3 regions of the Lysinibacillus sp. NPDC056185 genome follow, and region 1 is predicted to be linked to each of the others. Evidence: riboswitches for the same ligand, from Rfam matches in the RefSeq annotation. Region 1 holds a riboswitch; each other region holds the start of a gene.

The links. Region 1 has a riboswitch for thiamine pyrophosphate ahead of thiT (energy-coupled thiamine transporter ThiT). Riboswitches for the same ligand answer to the same signal wherever they lie in the genome.
Region 2: another riboswitch for thiamine pyrophosphate. It lies ahead of ACMZ42_RS03840 (ABC transporter substrate-binding protein); the one in region 1 lies ahead of thiT (energy-coupled thiamine transporter ThiT).
Region 3: another riboswitch for thiamine pyrophosphate. It lies ahead of thiM (hydroxyethylthiazole kinase); the one in region 1 lies ahead of thiT (energy-coupled thiamine transporter ThiT).

Annotation. Positions count from the first base shown of each region.
Region 1 covers NZ_JBLLLQ010000020.1:54,625-57,777, forward strand. The annotation lists gene ACMZ42_RS18135 (SbcC/MukB-like Walker B domain-containing protein) at 1-374, shown strand, start outside; gene ACMZ42_RS18140 (DUF4870 domain-containing protein) at 587-913, opposite strand; TPP riboswitch at 1,038-1,146, shown strand; gene thiT (energy-coupled thiamine transporter ThiT) at 1,277-1,837, shown strand; gene ACMZ42_RS18150 (hypothetical protein) at 1,961-2,104, opposite strand; gene map (type I methionyl aminopeptidase) at 2,358-3,113, shown strand; gene ACMZ42_RS18160 (hypothetical protein) at 3,140-3,153, opposite strand, start outside.
Region 2 covers NZ_JBLLLQ010000002.1:291,165-294,317, reverse strand. The annotation lists gene parC (DNA topoisomerase IV subunit A) at 1-880, shown strand, start outside; TPP riboswitch at 1,342-1,451, shown strand; gene ACMZ42_RS03840 (ABC transporter substrate-binding protein) at 1,633-2,628, shown strand; gene ACMZ42_RS03835 (MTH1187 family thiamine-binding protein) at 2,630-2,920, shown strand; gene ACMZ42_RS03830 (ABC transporter permease) at 2,920-3,153, shown strand, end outside.
Region 3 covers NZ_JBLLLQ010000053.1:11,313-14,465, reverse strand. The annotation lists gene mbcS (acyl-CoA synthetase MbcS) at 1-765, opposite strand, end outside; TPP riboswitch at 995-1,093, shown strand; gene thiM (hydroxyethylthiazole kinase) at 1,184-1,939, shown strand; gene thiD (bifunctional hydroxymethylpyrimidine kinase/phosphomethylpyrimidine kinase) at 1,939-2,763, shown strand; gene thiE (thiamine phosphate synthase) at 2,753-3,153, shown strand, end outside.

The DNA.
Region 1 (3,153 bases):
AAAAGCATGCTAAGCAAAGTGGGCTTGGACTAGATGTGTATGATGCTTATACAGATCAATTACGAGATGTGAAAACACTATCAGGGGGAGAAAAGTTTAATGCTTCTTTAAGTCTTGCCCTTGGGATGGCAGATGTCATTCAAAGCTTTCAAGGTAATATCCGCATTGAAACGATGTTTATTGATGAGGGCTTCGGTTCTCTCGATGAAGAAGCATTAAATAAGGCGATTGATACGCTTATTGATTTACAAGATTCCGGACGCATGATTGGAGTCATTTCACACGTTGCAGAGTTAAAAGCTACAATGCCTGCTGTGTTGCATGTTGAAAAAGCAATGAACGGTCACAGTCAAACATATTTTGAAGTGAAATAACAAAGAGGCGTATTTCTGTTTATATGGAAATACGCCTTTTATGTTATTTTTTTGTTACGTTAGGATTTGTTCCTTTTTTTGCAGCGATTACTTTTTTGACAATCGGGATAACGATAGGTGCTAATTTTACAGCGGTTTTAACAACTTTAGATACTTTCACAAAATAACAGCTCCTTAAGTACTATCTGTTTAAGGAGAGGTTGAGATGAAACTTATCGGATCACGCGAACAGCCTGAACAATATTCCAAATAACGACTCCTAATGAAACGAGAATGTAAATTGCGAATGAAGCAAACCAAATGATAAGAAAATTATTACTACCGTCAAAATTGGTGTTGAATGATAAAGTTGAGAAGACAAAGACTGCAAAGAATATGATTCCGAATGCGACTGGAATTATATGCGAAATCAGTGCTCGAATAGAGTGCCTCTTTACGTCGCTATCTTTTGTAACAAAGTAAACGACTAATGGCACAATAAAGGGTGCGAATAAAATACTGAGATAACTAAAGGCAGATAAAATTTTTTGGTTCTCCATAGTAGTACCTCCTTTTTTAATATTTACGCATGAAAAACGATAAAGTTTCAAAAAAAAATGTGGAAGAGGTTGTAATCGTAACAGTGTTTGCGTACAATGAGGTTGTTCAATTAAATTAAGATGTAACGACCACAAGGGGAGCTGATGATGTCAGCTGAGACTGGGCACGTAATGCCTTGACTCTTCGAACCTGTAAGTTAACACTTGCGTAGGGATTGTGGATAGAAACCGACACTTTTACGATGTGAGGCTCTGTCCTGGCATCGTTTTTTTATCTTTATTGATGCCAGATAGGGACATATTTGCCAACTGATTTCTATTCCTGCTCTTGTATCCTACATCGGAACAAAGGAGAGAATATTTATGGACAATAAAAAACTTTTAATGCTTGTGGAGATTGCGATATTCGCAGCGATTGGCCTTGTACTAGATCAGGTTTCCTTTAAAGTATGGGCACAAGGCGGCTCTGTTAGTCTAGTGATGGTACCAATAATTTTAATAGCATTCCGCTGGGGCCTTATTCCTGGCCTGACAACGGGATTACTTATTGGTGTGATGCAAACAATGTTTGGCGCCTATATTATACATTGGCTACAAGGATTACTTGATTATGGTGTTGCCTTTACAGTAGTAGGCTTGGCGGCCGTTGTTCGCCGACCAGTGCTCGATGCTGCCAAAGATTTAAACAAAAAGAAAATGGCACTTTATATTATTGTAGGAACTGTATTAGCGGGCTTTTTACGTTATGCAGCACATACCATTGCGGGCGCTGTATTTTTCTCAGAGTATGCTGGCGATCAAAATGCGTGGATTTATTCAATCATCTACAATGGAACATATATGCTACCAGCAACGATTTTAACAGCGATTGTCGGTGTTCTACTATTTACAGCAGCACCTCAATTAATGCAACGAAAATCATAATTAGTATGCCCTTCACATAAGTGGAGGGTTTTATTATTATTGAAACTAGAACACCCACCTTTTATACCCTAAAAAGAATCCAAAAGGCGGAGGATTTTTAGAGCTAGATAGGGATGGCATTTGTTAAAACGTATCCATGGATATAGTTGATTGGAGTGGAGACTGGGCGACTCCTTGGGGATTAGCAATAGAGGAACGAAGGCTAAGAACATCACATCCTGTGATAACTCCTTCGTGACCAGCATCGTGTTGGCCTAAGCGGCTCATCGGACGCCCCCAGGAAGCTTTGCTCTGTGCGAAAGCGAAGCGACAGCAACAAATGTGTTTCTGTAGCGAAAGCAAAGCGTCAGCTACAAAGCGCCCAGTCGGAACGGAAATCAACCCCACGCTATAGTGAAGAGCCTGTTTTTCAGCACTTTACAATTCATGATGGCATATAATATTTAAAGCATTTAGCGTTTTTTGTATAAAAAGTTATGTTATATTAATGAATAGACATTAGATGAAAGGGACGTTAAAAATGATTGTAAAAACGCAAGAAGAGATTGAAGCATTTAAAAAAATCGGCCGTATTTGTGCTGAAATTCGTGAGGCAATGAAGGCTGCTACAAAACCAGGTGTAACAACACTTGAATTAGATGAAATTGCAGGTCGTATGTTTGCAGAAGCAGGAGCAATTTCTGGACCTAAAGGGGAGTATGATTTCCCAGGATACACATGTATTAGTGTGAATGAGGAAGTCGCACATGGTATTCCAGGTAAACGTGTGATTAACGAGGGAGATATCGTAAATATTGATGTATCTGGTTCATTAAATGGCTATTTTGCTGATACGGGCATTTCATTTGTAGTTGGTGATGGCTATGAGGATAAAGAAAAGTTATGTCGCGTAGCTAAAAGTGCTTTCGACCGTGCGATGACAAAAGTAAAAGCTGGATCAAAATTAAACCAAATCGGTAAAGCTGTTGAGCGTGAAGCATATGCCAATGATTTAACAGTGATTATGAACCTAACAGGTCATGGTTTAGGTCGTTCTTTACACGATGAGCCAAATCATATTTTAAACTACTACGATGCTTGGGATTCAACAATTATGAAAGAAGGCATGGTTCTTGCAGTCGAGCCATTTATCTCAGCGAAAGCGGAGCATATTGTAGAGTCAGGTGATGGCTGGACATTCGTTACGCCAGACAAATCATTAGTTGCTCAAATCGAGCATTCAATTATCGTTACTAAAGACAAACCAATTATTTTAACTTCTCTAGATGAACAATAAAAAAGCTAAAAATCCTGCTAACCAATTTATTTTTGGTAGG
Region 2 (3,153 bases), on a different contig from region 1:
ATCTACACGTTCACATGCAGCTTCGAATGGTCAGGATTTTGCGATGAAGGATTCCGATTATTTATTATATGAAGCAAATTTAAATACACAGCATCATCTACTGCTGTTTACAAATCGAGGCAATTATATTTATCAGCCTGTCCATGAACTACCTGATATTCGTTGGAAGGATCTTGGTCAGCATATTTCTAGTATTGTGCCGACAGGGGAAGATGAATCTATTATTGCTGTATATGGTTTTGAGACATTTGAACAGGCCAATACGTATATTTTAACGGCTACGAAAGATGGACAAATTAAACGCTCACCTGTAGCAGATTATGCTGTTACACGTTATTCGAAACCAATCAAAACGATGAATGTTAAGTCAGGCGATGAAATGATTTTTGCAGGTATCGTGACAGACGAAGTAGAACTAATGTTAACAACAGATACTGCCTATGCTATTCGTTTCCCAATGGAGGAATTGCCAGTAACGGGTGTGAAAACAGGCGGTGTAAAAGGGATTACGCTGAAAGTCGGAGAAGCATTAGTCGGCATCAATGTTTTACCGCCAAATGCCACGGCATATGTTGCGATTGTGACACATCGTGGTGCGGTGAAGAAAATGAATGTTGCCGAGGTAGAGATGACGAGTCGTGCAAAACGTGGCTTAAAAGTGTTAACAGAATTAAAAGCGAACCCACATCGTATCGTGGCTGTAGTCAAGGTAACTGATGAGGAACGGCTAACAATCGAAACGGAAAAAGGCGTGCAAGAGATCCTTGATGTACAAGCATTAACTCGAGCAGATCGCCATTCCAATGGCTCCTTTAAAGTGGATATAGCTACAGACGGTGCTATTTCACATGTCTTTACGGTCAAAAAAGAAGAGAAATAAAACTGATTTTATAGCCCATGCTCCTTAGAGAGCTGGGCTTTTTTTCTATATAGTCTAATCAAAAGAAAGGGTAGGTGTATAGTGACAATAAAGTTTTTAGGCAAATTGGTGAATCGGGTGTAGCTTTACAAGTAAGTTGTTATGAAGATTACTGATTCTTATTCAACGTCTTACTACTAAAAGCAAAAATTAAAAACCACAAAAGGTTCTTGATTTGATTATCAACAATAGTATTTAACAGTGCCTATTAAAACTTCGAACAATATACCGCTTCTTGATTTCAGGAGGGGATTCCTTTTAAATAAAAAATGTTTTACCAAAAAAAGCGGTGAATATTCTCAGGAAATGGAATTGTTGAAGAGAAAGATGAGGCTTTAAATTATATTTACGGGGCTTTCAGAAAACAGAGCCTTGTCATTTACGGATAGATATGGGTATAATAATCACGAAAAGTTCATATGGAAAGAATGTAGGGGGGCTGGTGTTGCCAGCTGAGATTGTGTCCGATAGACGCTGACTCTTTGAACCTGATTTGGCTCGTACCAGCGTAGGGAACATCTATTCAAAAAGTAAAAGTTTTTGATATTGATTACAAAACGTCTGGGAGGAATCCTAGGCGTTTTTTATGTTTTCAGACTTTTATTCATGCACAGACTTTGGGTTTGGGTGTAAACAGACCGTGAATACGCTTTCTTCTGGTAAACACATTCATTTATGAACAATTTCACACTACTTTACTTGGAGGATTCAGCATGAAAAAATGGTTATTGATCCTGTTGGCTACACTGTTAACATTAGTGGGCTGTAGCGAAAAAGAGGATAAAAAGGATACTAAGGGATTAACAAAAGTATCAGTCGTTCTCGATTGGACACCGAACACAAATCATACAGGTTTATATGTAGCGAAAAAACTTGGCTTCTTTAAGGAACAAGGCTTAGATGTCGATATTTTATTACCTGGCGAAACGGGTGCTGATCAGCTTGTGGCGTCTGGCAAGGCTCAGTTTGGCGTAAGTTATCAGGAAGGGATTACACAGGCCCGTGTGCAAGGTGTACCTTTAGTATCGATTGCAGCGATTATTCAGCATAATACTTCTGGCTTCGCATCCATTGCATCAAAAGGCATTTCGTCACCAAAGGATTTTGAAGGTAAAACATACGGTGGCTGGGGTGCACCACTTGAAAAGGCTGTACTACAATCACTTATGCAAACAGAAAATGCGGATATTAATAAGTTAGATATTGTCAATGCAGGCGATATAGATTTCTTCACAATGATGAAAAAAGATATTGATTTTGCGTGGATCTATTATGCATGGACAGGTATCGAAGCAGAACTACGTGGCGAAAAACTGAACATGCTATATTTAACAGATTATAGTGATCAGTTAGATTATTACACGCCTGTACTCGCTACAAATGAAAAAATGATTAAGGATGATCCTGAGACGGTCAAAGCATTTGTCGCTGCTGCAGCAAAGGGCTATGAATATGCGATAATACATCCGAATGAGGCAGCTGATATTTTACTAGAAGCTGTACCTGATTTAGATAAAAACCTTGTGCATAAAAGTCAGGAATGGCTAGCAGATAAGTATCAAGACGACGCTAAACAATGGGGCGAGCAAAAGCTAGCTGTCTGGGAAAACTACGCGAAATGGATGGCCAGCAACAAAGTTTTAGAGGGCGAATTTAACGCAAAACAAGCATTTACAAACGACTTTTTACCGAAAAAGGAGACAAAGTAATATGGCAAACTCATTAATAAGTGTACAAATTATCCCGAAAACTGAAAAATATGAGGATGTGATCCCATATGTCGATGCAGCGATTGCGGTTATCGACGCTTCAGGAGTTAAATATGAAGTTCACCCGTTAGAAACGACAATGGAAGGTGAGCTACCGGTTTTATTACAAATCATTGAAAAAATGAATGACAAGATGATTGAGCTGGGCGCGATCAATGTCATCACGCAAGTGAAAATTTTATATCAGCCATCTGGTATTACAATGGGTACATTGACGGAGAAATACCAGTGATGAGGCAAGCTTTCAAACAAGGAAGGACGATAATTTTTATCGCCTTCCTCTTATTCATATGGGAACTAATTGTCCGCTTTGCTGATACTCCACATTGGCTTTTGCCTGCACCGAGTGCCATTTTGAAAGAAGGTTTTCAATCGTATGAGACGTTTGTGCCACATGCTTTAGCGACTGTTCAATTAGCACTTCTTGGTCTAGCTATCGGGATAGTATGTGGGCTAACGGTTGCC
Region 3 (3,153 bases), on a different contig from region 1:
AAGGTATGTTGCCGCATCAAAGTGACCTTTGAAAACAAATGCTGTTGCACCACTTCCTAAAGTAGCAAGGAACGGAGTCCAAATCCATTTTTGCCATCCTGGTGCTGCTGTAGCCCAAACAATGTCACCTTCTTGTACACCTAACCAATTTGGAGCAGTAGTTCGCAAGTGCGCATAACCCCAGCTATGTGTATGAACCGCTGCCTTTGGATTGCCTGTTGTACCACTCGTATAAGCTAAAAATGCAATGTCTGTACTCTTAGTCGGCGTAGAACTTATGTAAGTCGTCGGTTGATTTTGCATTTTTTCAAGCAGCGGCTGCCAAGGTTCCTGTGCATGACCAATGACAAATTGCTGTATTTCTTGTAATTTCCCCACATTATCGAATTGTTCAATATAAGGCTCAAATGCTACAACGCCTTTTGCATCGGCATGATTGATTCGATATTCAATATCCTTAGTTCTCAGCATTTCTGAGCTAGGTATAATGGTTAAGCCTGCCTTTAAGGCAGCAATATAGACGATATATGCTTCAACTGATCTGGGCACCATGACCAAAATAACATCACCTTTTTTTAACCCTTGAGATGTAAATACATGTGCTGCCTGGTTCGCCTTTTCAAGTAAAGCTCGATATGTTAAGTACTGAATTTCCTCATCTTCGTTATAAACTAATAATGCATTTTTAGTAGAATCCTGTGCATATTTTTCAATTTCCTCTGAAATGTTATACCATTCTGGTGCGATTAAATCTTCTCTTTTCATGGCAAATGCCCCCTTTTGTACGCTCATTATAAAACTCAATTTTTATCATTTTCAATGGAATTCACTCCAATTCATTAAAGTCGTGACAACTATCATGTTCTGCTATATGGCATCAGTCACGTATTAGTACTATCAATTTCGACTTAGCTTTAGTGCCGTTTTCGCAATGAAGAAAAAAACTCCCTATTGAACACGAGTGAATAATATGGTACATTTTGGTCAACTAAAAGCAAGATTGCAGGGGGACTCATTTAGAGTTGAGAAGGTAAAACCTGACCCTTTGAACCTGTTAGTTAATACTGACGTAGGGAGCAACTCACATCTATTTACTGATGAAAGGCTCTTTTGCGTGTTTTTTTCTACACGAAAAAGAGCCTTTTTTTGCACGCTTACGTCCATCCAACAAGGAGGACTTAAAATGGTATTTCATACTATCCGTAAACAAAATCCACTTATTCATTGCATTACTAATTATGTTGTGGCTAATTTTCAAGCAAATGGCTTATTAGCAATAGGCGCTTCACCAGTTATGGCAGATGACAGTCATGAGGTTGAAGAAATGGTCGCAATTTCCTCAGGCTTATTGATAAATATCGGTACCCTTAACGAGCGAATGAAAGAATCAATGTTACTTGCTGGAAAAAAAGCAAATGCCCTTGGTATTCCCGTCGTTTTAGATCCTGTTGCTGCAGGTGCAACAACTTACCGGAAACAAACGGTACAACAATTACTTAAGGAAATAAATTTTGCGGCTATTCGTTGTAATATCGGAGAGCTTGCAGCTATAGCCGATGTAGAATGGCAACAAAAAGGCGTAGATAGTGGTAGTGGTTCAATTTCTTTAGAAGTTGAGGCACAAAAAGTAGCTCAACTCTACGATTGTATTGTTATTGTGACCGGTGAAAAGGATTTTATTACTGATGGCGAACATCAGCAATGGGTTACAGGTGGAAATTTTCAAATGACAGAAGTTACTGGAACAGGTTGCTTATTGAGCGCCATTTGTTGTGCATCCTACGTCGCAGGAAATAAACCATTCAACCAATTGGTAGAAACATTATCGCTTTATAAAAAAGTGGCTGAACAAGCCGCTTCTTCTACTTCATACATTGGCGATTTTCAAATTGCAGTATTGAACGAACTACATCGCCTTTCCAAGGGTGGTGAACAATAATGCATATTGTAACAACAATTGCTGGTTCTGATAGTGGTGGCGGTGCAGGCATACAGGCTGATTTAAAAACATTTCAGGAATTAAAGGTGTTTGGAACGTCTGTTATTACAGCTTTAACCGCTCAGAATACACTTGGTGTATCGGATGTCTTACCAATTGAAGTTAGTTTTGTTGAGAAACAACTGCAAGCGCTAGTCGAGGATTTTTCAATAAGTGCCGTTAAAACCGGAATGCTGTTTTCCTCTGAAATAATTCAATCAATTGCACAGATTTTAGCTGAAAGAAATATTCCGCTTATAGTAGATCCTGTCATGATTGCAAAAGGCGGTGAAAGTTTATTACAGCAAGAAGCAATTGAGGCATTACGCAGTTGTTTGCTTCCTTTAGCAACAGTCGTAACACCGAACATTCCTGAGGCAGAAACCCTTTCTGGAAGGACAATCAATTCTTTAACAGATATTAAAGAAGCAGCTAAGGTCTTATTACTAATGGGCGTTCAATGCGTCATTATTAAAGGCGGTCATTTAGAGGATAAATGTTATGCTACTGATTATGTATTTTTCCAAGATGGTCGATCATTTTCCATGCAGTCCACTCGTATTGCAACAAAAAATACGCATGGTACAGGCTGTACGTTTTCCGCTGCATTAACTGCTTTTATTGGTCAGGGACTACCTTTAGAAGAAGCGATTGAGGAAGCTAAAAAATTTATTCAATTAGCAATAACTCATGATTTATCTATTGGTAATGGACATGGTCCTACAAATCATTTTGCTTATCAAAACTTGAAGGATTCCTGTGAGGTGATTATTCATGAAACGTGACGATCTACAGCTATATTTTATAATGGGTACAGGTAATGTTTTCAAACAAGAGCCATTAAACATTTTAGAGAAAGCTCTGCAATCTGGAATTACTATGTTTCAATATCGTGAAAAAGGACCAAATACATTAACTGGGCAAGCCTATGAAGATTTTGCTCGCAAATGTCAAAAGCTCTGTCAACAGTATGATGTTCCGTTTATCGTCAACGATGATGTCGAGCTGGCTATAAAACTTAGAGCGGACGGTATTCATATTGGGCAAGAGGATTCTCCTGTGTCGACGGTGCGTAATAAAATTGGCAATATGATTTTAGGTGTTTCTGTTCATTCACATGCTGAATTACAAACTGCTCTACAATATGGTGCTGATTATGTAGGAATTGGTCCGAT